Linked DNA regions of Cytobacillus sp. IB215665. The protein of the gene in region 1 interacts with the protein of each later gene in a pairwise test. Links are inferred from orthologs where the notes say so. Each region holds a gene or a part of one and is shown on either strand. Other genes may lie near its edges. The genes, in order: dnaN and yabA.

Region 1 (10,697 bases):
CACCTCCTGATTTGGAAACAAGAATAGCAATATTGCGTAAAAAAGCAAAGGCTGAAGGACTAGATATTCCTAATGAAGCTATGTTATATATCGCAAATCAAATCGATTCAAATATACGTGAGCTTGAAGGTGCACTTATACGTGTTGTAGCTTATTCGTCACTTATTAATAAAGATATTAACGCAGATTTAGCTGCTGAAGCTTTGAAGAATATTATTCCTAGTGCTAAACCGAAAGTAATAACAATACATGAAATCCAAAAAACTGTTGGTCAGCATTATAATGTGAAACTTGAAGACTTTAAGGCTAAAAAACGCACAAAATCAGTCGCTTTTCCTAGACAGATTGCTATGTATTTATCACGAGAATTAACCGACTTCTCACTACCAAAGATCGGCGAAGAATTCGGGGGAAGAGATCACACCACTGTTATTCATGCACATGAAAAAATTTCTAAATTAATTCAAACCGATTCACAATTACAAAAACAATTGAATGATATTAACTCTCACTTAAAAGCATAGTAGGTTTATACTTATTCTTAATACTGTGAATAACTTAACACATATTACACACAGTCTATCCACATGTGGATAGACTGTGTTTCCTTTGCTATAATTAGTTATCCACAATTCCACAGCCCCTACTATTACTTCTACTATTTTTTTAAAAGATTATATATATATTCAATTGTTAACTAGTTTATGACTAAAGGAGGACTTTATAATGAAATTTATAATTCAACGAGACTATTTATTACGCAGTGTACAAGATGTAATGAAAGCCGTTTCTTCTAGAACAACAATTCCAATATTAACGGGTATTAAAATAGTGGCAAATGAAAATGGAGTTACATTAACAGGAAGTGATTCTGATATTTCTATTGAATCATTTATTCCGCTTGAACACGAAGATTTAGAAGTTGTTGAACTGGTCAAAAGCGGAAGTGTTGTTTTACAAGCTCGTGTATTTAGTGAAATTGTTAAAAAGCTTCCTAAAGAAAGTGTAGAAATTGATGTACAAAACCACTTTTTGACTATTATTAGATCTGGAAAAGCAGAATTTAATTTAAACGGCTTAGATGCAGAAGAATATCCATTATTACCACAAATTGAAGAAAATGATGCTTTTCAAGTTCCGTCTGATTTAGTAAAACAATTAATTAGACATACAGTTTTTGCCGTGTCCACGTCAGAAACACGACCTTTATTGACAGGTGTAAACTTGAAAATAGAAAATAACGAATTGACCTGTATTGCAACAGATAGTCATCGACTTGCTTTACGCAAAGCGAGAATTGATTTGAATACGACAGATGTATCGTATAATATTGTTATTCCAGGAAAAAGTTTGAATGAATTAAATAAAATATTAGATGATTCAAATGATTTAGTTGATATCGTAATTACAGAAAACCAAGTGCTGTTTAAAACAAAACACATATTATTTTTCTCACGCTTGCTTGAAGGTAGTTATCCAGATACATCACGTTTAATTCCTGAGGAAAGTAATACTGAAATGAAAGTGTCTGCTAAAGAGTTTTTACAAGCCATTGATAGAGCTTCTTTACTTGCAAGAGAGGATAGAAATAATGTTGTAAAATTAACCATCTTAGAGGGTGGCGTTATTGAAATCTCTTCGAATTCACCGGAAATTGGTAAAGTTATTGAGGAAGTTCAAAGTCAATCTATTAGCGGTGAAGATTTAAAAATTTCCTTTAGTTCAAAATACATGCTGGATGCATTAAAAGTTTTGGGAGAGACAGATATTAATATTAATTTTACTGGAGCCATGAGACCATTTGTCATTCGTCCTCTTCACGACGATTCAATGCTACAGTTGATTTTACCTGTTCGCACATATTAATTCATGTACAAACATGTCAGAAACAACAATTTGAAACTAATATAACCTTGAATTGAATGGGGTATGATCACTAGTTGAAGATTAGTTCAGAAATAGACATGCACATCCTCAAACTGAATATAGCTCTGATAAATATATCTTTTTTTATCTTTGCAAACGGCTAGTTTGTCATTGATTGTTACTTTCCGTAATAAGAAATGAATATGTATAAATCAAGCGTTCATAGCATCTTTTCTCATTTATAATTTAATTAATTGCATATAATGATTTGTTGCTGTCCTAAATTAGTCCCAATAGCAACAAAGTTTACGACAAGAGCCTTGCAAAAAAGAAAGCTGCTAGTATGAGAAAAAACTAGTAGCTTTCTTTTCTATCCTCATTTTTTTTAGTACAATGAAGTGATAAGTAATTTTTGAAAGTAACATAATATGTTTACAATATAAACTAGCATAAAATTACATGAAAGAGAGCGATCATAATATGACAAAAATGATCACTATCTCAACTGATATTATTACATTAGGTCAGTTTTTAAAATTAGCAGATGTAATTCAAACAGGTGGGATGGCAAAGTGGTTCTTAAGTGAACATGAAGTATTTGTAAATGGACAAGCTGAAAACCGTAGAGGACGAAAACTTAAACAAGATGATGAAGTAGTTATTCCTGGATTCGGAACTTTTATTGTGAAAGTATAGTTGGTGGCCGACTTGTATATTGAAGAACTAGCACTGAAAAATTATCGGAATTATAAGAGTGTGCAAGTAACATTTGAAAACAAAGTTAACGTAATACTAGGTGAAAATGCTCAAGGAAAAACAAACGTTATGGAAGCTATTTTTGTCTTGGCGATGGTCAAATCACATCGAACGTCTAATGACAAGGATCTTATAAGATGGGATGAAGAATATGCTAAAATAGAAGGAAGGATTCACAAAAATAATGGTATCCTTCCTTTGCAGTTAGTTATATCGAAAAAAGGCAAGAAAGCGAAATATAACCATATTGAACAACAAAAATTAAGTCAATATGTCGGCAATATGAACATTGTCATGTTTGCCCCTGAAGATTTACATTTAGTAAAAGGTAGCCCGCAAGTGAGGCGGAGATTTATTAATATGGAGATCGGTCAAGTCTCACCTTTATATTTGCATGATTTAAATCAGTATCAAAAGATTTTACAACAGAGAAATCATTACTTAAAGAAGCTACAAATTAACAGGTCGAAAAGCGATCCGATGCTAGACGTTTTGACGGAGCAACTTGTTGAGGCTGCAGCTAAAATTTTAATAAAAAGATATGAATTTTTAGAGCTGTTACAGAAGTGGGCTGAACCAATTCACAGAGGTATTAGCCGAGGATTAGAAAGTTTACAAATTGATTATAAGCCTTCAGTTGATGTATCAGAAGATGTTAGTTTGTCAAAAATGGTAAAATCATTAACGGAAAAGTTTGTTAAAATAAAAGAGAAGGAAATTGAGCGTGGGATGACTCTTGCTGGTCCGCATCGTGATGATTTAACTTTTTATGTCAATGGTAAAGATGTTCAAACATTTGGATCACAAGGACAACAAAGAACAACAGCTCTCTCACTGAAATTAGCAGAAATTGAATTGATTTATGCTGAGACAGGAGAATATCCAATTCTATTGCTAGATGATGTTTTATCAGAATTAGATGATTATAGACAATCTCACTTATTAAATACAATAAAAGGAAAAGTGCAAACATTTGTTACGACAACAAGTGTAGATGGGCTTGATCATAGTACATTAGATGAAGCCTCTACTTACCAAGTTGTGTCAGGAGAACTGACAAAACTATCATGAGGTGATGTCATGTTCATTCATTTAGGAGAAGACTTGATTATTAGAAATAGTGATATAATCGCTATTTTGGATCGGCAGTTACTCACATCCTCTCCAATTATTGTAGAGTTTATAAAAGCACACAAGAGTGACACTGTTCAACTCTCTGGTGAAACAAAATCAGTCGTAGTGACTCTTGATAAAGTTTATTTTTCACCTCTATCATCGAATACGCTGAAGAAAAGAGCACAAATGGGTTCAGAGCTAGATTCAATTTTATTCTAAATATAAGCAAATTATGATGTGAATTCCAGGATACGTGCTACTGCGAGTGAAATATGGAATAAAGACTATCTTTACACTAAAAGTGTGGGATTTGTCAGATATCATTGTTCTCTATAGTAATTTTATTAATAGCATTTTTGAACGAGTTCACTGAAAGTGCAGGTGGTTTAAGTGACAATGGAGCAAAAAGAAGTAGATCAACAATCTTATGATGAAAATCAAATACAAGTCCTAGAAGGACTAGAGGCTGTAAGAAAACGCCCAGGAATGTATATTGGTTCCACAAGTGGTAAAGGGCTGCATCATCTTGTGTGGGAAATTGTCGATAATAGTATAGATGAGGCATTGGCTGGATTTTGTGATGAGATCAACGTAATTATTGAAAAGGATAATAGTATTACTGTTAAGGATAATGGACGTGGAATTCCTGTTGGTATTCATGAGAAAATGGGACGACCAGCTGTTGAGGTTATTATGACAGTACTTCATGCAGGTGGAAAATTTGATGGTGGAGGCTATAAAGTCTCTGGTGGACTTCACGGTGTTGGAGCCTCAGTTGTAAATGCACTTTCTACTCACCTAGAAGTATTTGTTCACCTGAATGGAGAAATTCACTATCAAAAATATGAACGTGGCGTTCCGTGTGCGGATTTAAAAGTCATCGGTGAGACAGATATAACTGGAACGATCACCCATTTTAAGCCTGATAGTGAAATATTTACTGAGACGTTAGAGTATGAATATGATATTCTTGCAAACCGTCTTCGTGAATTAGCCTTTTTAAATCGTGGCATCAAGATTACGATTGAGGATAAAAGAGTCGGAGATAAAAGTAATGAATACTACTATGAGGGTGGAATCATTTCGTATGTTGAACATTTAAACAGAACGAAAGAAGTTATTCATGATGAACCGATCTTTGTAGAAGGAGAAAAAGAAGGAATTTCAGTAGAAGTTGCCTTGCAATATAACGACAGTTATGTGAGTAATATATACTCGTTTGCCAACAATATAAACACGCACGAAGGTGGTACTCACGAATCAGGTTTTAAAACAGCGTTAACGAGAATCATTAATGACTATGCTAGAAAGCATAATATATTTAAAGAGAATGACTCAAATCTTACCGGTGATGATGTTCGGGAAGGTTTAACTGCGATCGTATCAATTAAACATCCTGACCCACAATTTGAAGGACAAACGAAAACAAAATTAGGGAATAGTGAAGCGAGAACAATAACTGACTCTCTTTTTTCTGATAAATTGGAAAAATTTCTCCTTGAAAATCCTATAGTAGCAAAGAAGATAGTAGAAAAAGGAGTTACTGCATCAAGAGCAAGACTTGCAGCAAAAAAAGCGAGGGAATTAACACGTAGAAAAAATGCACTCGAAATTTCGAATTTGCCAGGAAAACTTGCTGATTGCTCATCAAAAGATCCATCAATAAGTGAATTATACGTAGTTGAGGGTGATTCAGCGGGAGGGTCTGCAAAACAAGGTCGAGATCGTCATTTCCAAGCTATCCTTCCATTACGTGGAAAAATTATAAATGTAGAAAAAGCTAGATTAGATAAAATATTATCTAATAATGAAGTAAGGACAATTATTACTGCATTAGGCACTGGCATTGGGGAAGACTTTGATATTTCAAAAGCTCGCTATCATAAAATTGTCATTATGACAGATGCTGATGTAGACGGAGCGCATATACGTACTTTATTATTAACTTTCTTTTATAGATATATGAGACAAATTATTGAGTCGGGTTATGTATATATTGCACAACCACCTCTTTATAAAGTTAGTCAAGGTAAGAGAGTAGAGTATGCTTATAATGAGCGTCAATTAACTGGAATATTAGAAGAATTAACTGGAAACTCCAAACCAGGAATTCAACGTTATAAAGGTTTAGGTGAAATGAACCCAGAACAGCTTTGGGAAACTACTATGGATCCTAATACACGCACGTTACTGCAGGTCAATCTTCAAGATGCGATTGATGCTGATGAGACATTTGAAATATTAATGGGTGATAAAGTAGAACCAAGACGCAACTTTATTGAAGAGAATGCACAATACGTTAAGAATTTAGATATTTAATATGAGTTATGCTATTTAACTGGATATAAAACGGGGTTTCGGAATTAACGAGCATTGATTTTCCGGGACCCTTTTTATGTTGGTCGTATGCGCATTTACGAATTGTTTTTCGAAATATGAGCTAAATACGAATAATTAACCTTCATGGGATATTTTCTTCTGCAAAACGATGTCAAATGTATTAATACCCTTTTGACTATGCTAATTTGGTGACAATAGTGACAAACTTCTAGACAAAAGCCTATTAAAAATAAAATCAAATATAAGATAGGTGTATGTGCTGCAATTGATCATATTAGAAATTAAGTATGTATTGTTTTAAATTGAATTGGTTAGTGAAATACTCTTATATTAAGTAGCTTTAAATCATAAAAATCTATATAATAGATATGTTATAGAAAATTATATATATTCGTATTTAGTCTTGTTATATCGAGGCTTTGTAATAGCGCTGTTACTATAAATTGGTGTTCTTATGTCTAAAAGAAAAGCTTAGCAACAATTTTTTTGAATAGAGTCAAAAAAACCACATTTTAATAGTTTCTACTGTTAAATCAGGAGGTGGTTTTCATATTAAGAAAAAAAATGATTTTTATTATGGCCATTTTTGTTGTACTTATCGGATGTTCGCCTAGTCAATCAAATAATGATAGTAAAGGCACTGAGCAAAGAGAAATTGAGCTAACTATTTCCGCAGCTGCAAGTCTTCGAAATGCTCTATCAGAATTAAAATCACTCTTTGAACAAGGGAACAAAAATATTAAGATTGCTTATAATTTTGGCTCATCTGGAGCGTTACAGCAACAAATTACACAAGGCGCTCCTGTAGATATGTATTTTTCTGCTGCCAAGGATAAGTACGATTACTTAGTTGATGAAGGTATGATTGCACAAGGAGTAAATTTGTTAACAAATGAACTTGTCCTTATTGCACCGAAAGAGCATGGAACAAACATTAGTAATTTTGAAGACCTTACTAGTCCTAAAATTTCTCAACTTGCAATCGGTATTCCTGAATCAGTACCAGCGGGGAAATATGCAAAGGAAGCACTACTACATATGGATTTATGGGAAGAAGTAGAAGAAAAGCTTATATTGTCTAAGGATGTTCGACAAGTATTAACATATGTGGAAACAGGTAATGTTGATGCAGGAATGGTGTATAAAACAGATGCATTAATTTCTTCCGACATAGAAATCGTAGATGTTACTCATAAATCAAATCATTCATCTATTATTTATCCAGTAGGAATTATAAAAGATACGAAAAATATTCATGAAGTAGAACAATTTTTTGAATTTTTACAGAGTGAACAAGCTTTAACTGTTTTTGAAAAATTCGGATTTAAACCTTTGGAATAAGGAGTCAATCATGGCGGTAGAGTTTTGGTCTCCAGTACAAAAATCAATTGAAATTGCTTGTGTCTCAGGTTTAATTGTTCTCATAATTGGCTTAATTATGGGACGTATGATGTCGAAAAAAAACTTTAAGGGGAAAGTCATTTTTGAAACAATCTTAATGCTTCCTCTCGTTCTTCCACCATCGGTAGTTGGTTTTTTACTCATTGTAATATTTGGAAAAAACAGTCCGGTTGGCAAAGGAATTGAAACAATTTTTAATCAATCTATTATTTTTACGTGGTGGGCAGCCGTTATAGCAGCTGTTGTCGTTTCTTTCCCGCTCATGTATCAATCAGTAAAGACTGGCTTTTCTTCCATTGATTTTGGTATTGAAGAAGCTGCCCGAATAGATGGTGCAAATGAGTGGAAAGTATTTATTTTTGTCTCCATTCCACTTGCATTTAAATCTATCGTATCTGGTGCAGTATTAAGCTTCGCTAGAGCTCTAGGTGAATTTGGCGCAACACTCATGTTTGCTGGTAATATCCCTGGAAAAACACAAACAACATCGACAGCTATTTATGTTGCAATAGATTCAGGTAATTTAGAAACTGCTTGGTTATGGGTGTTAATGATGGTTATCGTGTCATTTATTATGTTAATAGCAGTTCAGTATATTAGATGATATTATTATTTGAGTTATATAGAGTGTGTATATTTGGATAAAATAGTTATTAGTATGCGCAATGTAATGACATTTATATGTGCTACTAAAAAAGTATGTTATGATTATTAAATAATAAAATTGCAACCACCCTCGTAGGAGGTAAATTCACATGTCTGAAAATCAAAGCTCTCGTATAAAAGAAGTAAATATTAGTCAGGAAATGCGTTCCTCATTTTTGGATTATGCAATGAGTGTCATAGTATCAAGGGCGTTACCTGATGTTAGGGACGGACTAAAACCAGTTCATCGACGTATATTATATGCAATGAATGATCAAGGGATGACTGCAGATAAGCCATACAAAAAATCAGCACGTATCGTTGGAGATGTTATTGGTAAATATCATCCTCATGGAGATTCAGCTGTGTACGATACAATGGTTCGTATGGCGCAGGATTTTAACTATCGCTATATGCTCGTTGATGGCCATGGGAATTTTGGTTCTGTTGACGGTGATGCAGCAGCAGCGATGCGTTATACAGAATCACGAATGGCAAAAATATCAATGGAGTTACTTCGTGATATTAATAAAGATACGATAGACTACCAAGATAACTATGATGGATCTGAAAAAGAACCGATTGTTCTACCATCTCGTTTTCCTAACTTATTAGTGAATGGAGCAGCAGGTATAGCTGTAGGTATGGCTACAAACATACCACCACATCAGTTAGGAGAAGTCATTGATGGCGTCTTGGCGCTAAGTAAGGATTCTGATATTAGCGTTGCTGAGTTAATGGAAATAATACATGGCCCGGATTTTCCAACGGGAGGAATCATTCTCGGTCGGAGTGGTATTAGAAAAGCATATGAAACAGGTCGTGGATCAATTACAATTCGCGGTAAAGTTGTCATTGAAGAAAAAAATGGTGGAAAAGAAGTTATTGTCGTTAACGAACTACCTTACCAAGTGAATAAAGCAAAGTTAATAGAAAAAATTGCAGAACTTGTACGCGACAAAAAAATAGATGGCATAACAGATTTACGTGATGAGTCAGATCGTAATGGAATGAGAATAGTCATCGAAGTTCGTAAAGATGCAAATGCAAATGTGCTATTAAATAACTTATATAAACAAACTGCTTTACAAACTAGTTTTGGTATTAATATGTTGGCATTAGTAGATGGACAACCTAAAGTATTAAATTTAAAGCAGTGTTTATATCATTATCTGGAACATCAAAAAGTTGTTATTCGTAGAAGAACAGAGTTTGAGCTTCGTAAGGCTGAAGCACGCGCTCATATTTTAGAAGGACTACGTATTGCTTTAGATCATTTAGATGAAGTTATTGCGCTTATTCGTAGTTCACAGACAACAGAAATTGCACGGGAAGGGTTAATGAATCAATTCTCGTTATCTGAAAAGCAAGCACAAGCTATATTAGATATGCGCTTGCAAAGATTGACAGGCTTAGAGCGTGAGAAAATTGAAGAGGAGTTTCAAAACCTTCTACAATTAATTGCAGAACTAAAAGAAATTTTGGCAAATGAAGAAAAAATCTTGCAAATTATTAGAGAAGAATTAGCAGAAGTGAAAGAAAGATTTAATGATGAGCGACGTACTGAAATTGCAACTGGTGGGTTCGATTCGATAGAAGATGAAGATTTAATTCCCCAGGAAAACATTGTTATTACCTTAACACACAATGGCTATATTAAACGCCTTCCAGCATCAACTTATCGTAGCCAAAAACGTGGAGGTCGTGGTATCCAAGGAATGGGGACAAATGAGGATGACTTTGTTGAGCATTTATTAACTACATCCACACATGATACAATTCTATATTTTACAAACAAAGGAAAAGTGTATCGTAAAAAGGGATATGAAATCCCTGAGCTAGGCAGAACAGCAAAAGGGATTCCGATCATTAACTTATTAGAGATTGATAAGGATGAGGAGATAAATGCTATTATTCCTGTCACTGAATTTGGAGATGATATGTACTTGTTCTTTACTACGAAACAAGGGATATCAAAACGCTCACCTTTGTCATCTTTCTCAAATATCCGTAATAATGGGTTAATTGCACTCAATTTAAAAGAAGATGATGAGCTAATTTCTGTTAAGCTGACAGATGGAACGAAAAATATTATTATTGGCACCAAAAATGGTATCCTTATCCGTTTTATTGAGACAGATGTACGATCTATGGGAAGAACTGCGACTGGTGTTAAAGGGATTGCGATTGAAGATGATGATGAAGTTGTAGGTATGGACATTTTAGAAGATGACTCAGATGTTCTCATCGTCACAAAGAAAGGTTATGGTAAGCGAACGCCAGCGATAGAATATCGCAGTCAAAGTCGTGGGGGAAAAGGTTTAAAAACGTGTAATATTACTGATAAAAATGGAACTGTTGTAGCGGTTAAAGCTGTGTCTGGCACTGAGGATATTATGATTATTACAGCTGGCGGAGTACTTATTCGCATGGATGTGGGTGACATATCACAGATGGGCAGAAACACTCAAGGTGTTAGACTTATTCGTCTTGATGAATCTGATGAAAATGAATTTGTAGCAACAGTTGCTAAAGTACAAAAAGAAGTTGAAGATGAAGATGATGGAGAAGAT
Region 2 (4,724 bases), on another replicon or contig:
GTCTATTGAAATTTTTAGAGGAGCCTGATTCTGATACAATAGCTATTCTCCTTACAGAAAATATACAAAAAATGTTAAATACTATTATTTCTCGTTGTCAAGTGTTATCTTTTCAACCAATTGCTTCAATTGTTATGAAAGATTTCCTACTAGACAAAGGGGCTCCACCCCATTTAGCTGCACTTGTGGCTCAATTGACCAATAATTTTGAAGAAGCAACAGAATTATGTCAAGATGATTGGTTTGCGCAATCAAGGATGATAGTGATACAATTATATGAAATGCTAAATATGAATTATGCTAAAGCTTTATTATATATTCAAGAGAAGTGGCTCTCTCATTTCAATGATAAAGACAAGCTTGATAGTAGTTTAGACTTATTATTACTTTTGTTAAAAGATTTACTATATATTCAGTTAGGTGAAAATGAATACGTTGTGTATACTGACCAATTAGAAAAATTAAATCAATATGCCCTTCATATTTCTCAAAATCATATTGCTGAACAAATGTCAGCAATTTTAGAGGCCAAAAGTCGTTTACACACCAACATGAATCCACATTTATTAATGGAGCAACTTGTATTGAATTTGCAGGAGGGATTTTAATTTGTATGATGTAGTTGGTGTACGTTTTAAAAAAGCTGGGAAAATTTATTATTTTGATCCAGGGGAATTTAAAATAGATGATGGAGAATTTGTTATAGTAGAAACAGTACGTGGAATTGAATTCGGCAAGGTAGTTATAAATAAAAAACAAGTTGATGAGAGCGACATAGTTCTTCCATTAAGAAAAGTTATTAGAATTGCTGAATCAAAAGATAAACTTATTGTTGAAGAGAATAAACAGGCTGCACAAGAAGCATATGAAGTATGCATCGAAAAGGTTAATCAACATGGCTTGGAGATGAAATTAGTAGATGTAGAGTATACCTTTGACCGAAATAAGGTGATTTTCTACTTCACAGCAGATGGCCGCGTTGATTTTAGAGAACTAGTGAAAGATCTTGCAGCTATTTTTCGAACAAGAATTGAATTGCGTCAAATTGGTGTTCGTGATGAAGCCAAAATGTTAGGTGGTATAGGTCCGTGTGGAAGAATGCTCTGTTGTTCGACATTTTTAGGGGACTTTGAGCCAGTCTCTATAAAAATGGCAAAAGACCAAAACCTCTCTTTAAATCCTACTAAAATATCTGGTCTATGTGGCCGGTTGATGTGTTGCTTAAAGTATGAAAATGATGAATACGAATCTGCTAAACAACTGCTACCTGATATTGGGGAGAAGATCGTAACACCTAATGGAGCAGGCCGTGTAGTTGGATTGAATATATTAGAACGTGTATTACAAGTCGAATTAAACGATAGAGAACGAGTAATTGAATACACATTGGATGAACTAATGAACGAGGGAGCTGTATCAATTCAAGCCACAGATTAATGAGGTGGATTTTGTGGATAAAAAAGAGATTTTCCATTCAGTAAGCAGTATGGAGGAGCAAATAGGGCATTTATATCGTCAACTGGGAGAGCTCAAAGATCATCTTGCACAATTATTGGAAGAAAATCACCATTTAATAATTGAGAATGAGCATCTTAGACGTAGATTAGAGCAAACCTCAGAAGAGCCAAAAAAATTAAAGAAGAACAAATCTAATAACAAAAGGAAACAAAATAAGCAAGTTGATATTGGGGAGGGTTATGATAATTTAGCCCGTTTATATCAAGAAGGCTTTCATATATGTAATGTTCACTATGGTAGTGTTCGTGCAGAAGGAGATTGCTTGTTTTGTTTATCATTTTTAAATAAAAAATAATGTATAGTCTTCCACTTTGGAAGACTATTTTTACTAGGAATTTTAATAAAGAAGTGTTGAACATTTAATTAGGCACTTTTCACTTAAATTTGAGTGACAGAAGTGTATTATATGCTAAGAAAAGGTGCCGAATGTGTTTAGTCTTAATAAAGACAACATTGTTGTTAACAAAAAGGAGTGTCTATGATGGTTAAGCTTATAGGGGATGAGCGATTAGATCATTTACTTGGTGAAAATATGCGAATTATTCAGAGCCCATCGATGTTCGCCTTTTCACTAGATACAGTTTTATTAGCTAAATTTGTTTATGTACCAATTCAAAAGGGTAATTTAATTGATTTATGCTCTGGAAATGGCGTTATTCCACTATTACTTAGTAAAAGGACAAAAGGGCATATTACAGGAGTCGAAATCCAAGAAAAAATTTATCAGATGGCTGAGAGAACAATTGCATTTAATAAGCTAAATAGCCGAATAAAATTTATTCATGGCGATATAAAAGATATGCCCACATTATTAGGGCAAGAAAAGTTTGATATTGTTACTTGTAATCCACCTTATTTTCCAACACCTAGTAATGAAGAAATTAATAAAAATGAACATTTAGCTATTGCTAGACATGAAATTTATTGTACGCTAGAGGATACAATTAGAGTAAGTAGTATGCTACTTAAACAGGGAGGGAAAGCGGCATTTGTGCATCGACCAGGTCGTCTTATTGACATGATTACTTTAATGAGAAATTATCGTTTAGAGCCAAAAAGATTACAATTCGTTTATCCCCGACATGGAAGAGAAGCAAATACCCTATTAATTGAAGCGACCAAAGATGGAAGCCCAGATTTGAAGTTATTACCCCCGCTAGTAGTATATAATGAACACAATGAATATACTGACGATGTGAGGAACATTCTATATGGAAAGTAAACAGCATTTCTTATATGTGTTAGAATGCAGTGATGGAAGCTATTATGCTGGTTATACAAATGACCTTAAGAAACGCATAAGAACCCATAATGAGGGCAAAGGGGCAAAGTATACGAGAGGACGTATTCCCGTATCATTACTGTTTGCCAAATCGTATGCTACAAAAAGTGAAGCACTTCGGGCAGAATGGGATTTCAAGCAACTTAAAACACGACAGAAGAAAGAGCAATTTATAGCAAAGGAGAACAAGCTAAAGTATGTGGCAACAAAACAGCTTTCAAAATGAAGATATAAAAGGATGCTTATATCTTGTTCCAACACCTATCGGTAATTTAGAAGATATGACATATAGAGCAATACGTATACTTAAAGAGTCAGACATTATAGCAGCAGAAGATACAAGACAAACGAAAAAGCTATTGAATTACTTTCAAATATCAAATGCAGTCATGAGTTATCATGAGCATAATAAAGACACGAGTGGCGAAAAAATAATAAACCTGCTTAAATCAGGAAAAAAGGTAGCATTAGTTAGTGATGCAGGGATGCCGACAATTTCTGACCCAGGTTTTGAAATTGTTGTTGCAGCATTAAAAGAGCAGTACAAGGTGATTCCATTGCCAGGTGCAAATGCAGCATTAACATCGTTAATTGCTTCTGGAATAAAAACACAACCTTTTTATTTCTACGGCTTTTTACCTCGTCACAAAAAAGAAAAACGTAAACAATTGGAGCTTTGTAACCAAGTACAAGAAACGATGATATTTTATGAATCACCGCATAGGTTGCAAGAGACGTTAAAAATAATGTTAGAACAATTAGGTGATCGCCCTGCAGTCCTTTCTAGAGAGCTGACAAAAAAGTATGAAGAATTTATTAGGGGAACGATACAAGATCTATTTCAATGGTCACAGCAATCGAATGTGCGTGGTGAGTTTTGTATTATAGTAGAAGGAAGTAGTAAAGAAAGTCAAATGGAAAATCAGTGGTGGGAAGAATTAACTGTTGTAGAGCATATCGATTATTATATAAATAAACAATCGTACACTTCAAAGGATGCGATAAAAAAAGTAGCAAAAGATAGAGATATGGTAAAAAGAGAAGTTTATCAACAATACCATATAAGGTAGAATACAAATTAACATCCTTTTTCCTAGGAAATAAAAGGATGTTTCACATTAGTTGTTTCTTTTCGCAATAAGAGTTAAACGCGAATATTACTAATGTTTTGGACATCTTTTCTTCTCTAAAGACTATAAAAGTCATATAATACACTACAATAGTTTCTCAAATTAAAGTAAAAATAACAAAGTTTATGAAAAATAGCCAAACAAAAAGAAAAAAGCGCCTTCTAGACATTCCGTATAATGGGGATGCAAGGCGCTTATTTTTATGATAACTTCATTATTTTACTAGGTTTGATTTTATTTCATCTATTAGCTTTTCTGCACCTTCAGGACTTAGAATAATTTTACCCTCGGCAAGAGTAAAGTTATCATCAGATACTTCCCCTGTTACTTGACAAGTCATATTAGGCTTGTACTTTTTCAAAATAATTCTATCATCATCAACGTAGATTTCTAGTGCATCCTTTTCTGCAATTCCTAGTGTACGTCGAAGTTCGATCGGTATTACTACACGACCTAACTCATCAACCTTACGAACTATACCTGTAGATTTCATAATAAATACTCCTCTCACTAATACAAAAATTTTATTATCTCTTAAATTCGTCATTATTCGACAAATAATTATTTTCTTAATAATACCAGTGTTTCCCATGCTAGTCAATAAATTTAATTGAAATATATGTAGTGTTTTTAAAAAAATGGTATTATATATAGAGATAACTATTGTTTTAATAGGATTTAAGTTAAAATGCTATAATATCACTAAATGGTAAATATTTTGAAAATAATCCATTTATTTTTAACATTTTCAAACAATTTACCAATGTAGTTAAGAATTATTATAAATAAAATTC

What was found.
Region 2: the proteins of dnaN (region 1) and yabA interact in binary tests that used the Bacillus subtilis proteins (3 or more experiments, as listed by UniProt). The link is inferred for Cytobacillus sp. IB215665 from one-to-one orthologs.

Annotation. Positions count from the first base shown.
Region 1 is NZ_JAXBME010000001.1:1,977-12,673, reverse strand. Bases 1-2,796 are described here. They hold dnaN (DNA polymerase III subunit beta), read left to right. Parts: upstream 1-726; coding sequence 727-1,866; downstream 1,867-2,796. Other genes in these bases: recF (DNA replication/repair protein RecF), read left to right, coding at 2,575-2,796; yaaA (S4 domain-containing protein YaaA), read left to right, coding at 2,347-2,562; dnaA (chromosomal replication initiator protein DnaA), read left to right, coding at 1-524. Outside these bases: more of recF, read left to right, coding at 2,797-3,693; extracellular matrix regulator RemB, read left to right, coding at 3,703-3,957; gyrB (DNA topoisomerase (ATP-hydrolyzing) subunit B), read left to right, coding at 4,135-6,057; modA (molybdate ABC transporter substrate-binding protein), read left to right, coding at 6,655-7,419; modB (molybdate ABC transporter permease subunit), read left to right, coding at 7,430-8,083; gyrA (DNA gyrase subunit A), read left to right, coding at 8,235-10,697. UniProt on the Bacillus subtilis protein: Confers DNA tethering and processivity to DNA polymerases and other proteins. Acts as a clamp, forming a ring around DNA (a reaction catalyzed by the clamp-loading complex) which diffuses in an ATP-independent manner freely and bidirectionally along dsDNA.
Region 2 is NZ_JAXBME010000024.1:4,212-8,935, forward strand. Bases 268-3,131 are described here. They hold yabA (DNA replication initiation control protein YabA), read left to right. Parts: upstream 268-1,450; coding sequence 1,451-1,813; downstream 1,814-3,131. Other genes in these bases: holB (DNA polymerase III subunit delta'), read left to right, coding at 268-608; SLH52_RS20790 (stage 0 sporulation family protein), read left to right, coding at 610-1,437; SLH52_RS20800 (tRNA1(Val) (adenine(37)-N6)-methyltransferase), read left to right, coding at 2,000-2,740; SLH52_RS20805 (GIY-YIG nuclease family protein), read left to right, coding at 2,730-3,026; rsmI (16S rRNA (cytidine(1402)-2'-O)-methyltransferase), read left to right, coding at 2,998-3,131. In the rest of the region: more of holB, read left to right, coding at 1-267; more of rsmI, read left to right, coding at 3,132-3,870; SLH52_RS20815 (AbrB/MazE/SpoVT family DNA-binding domain-containing protein), read right to left, coding at 4,145-4,423. UniProt on the Bacillus subtilis protein: Involved in control of chromosome replication initiation. Inhibits the cooperative binding of DnaA to the oriC region. Thus negatively regulating initiation of chromosome replication.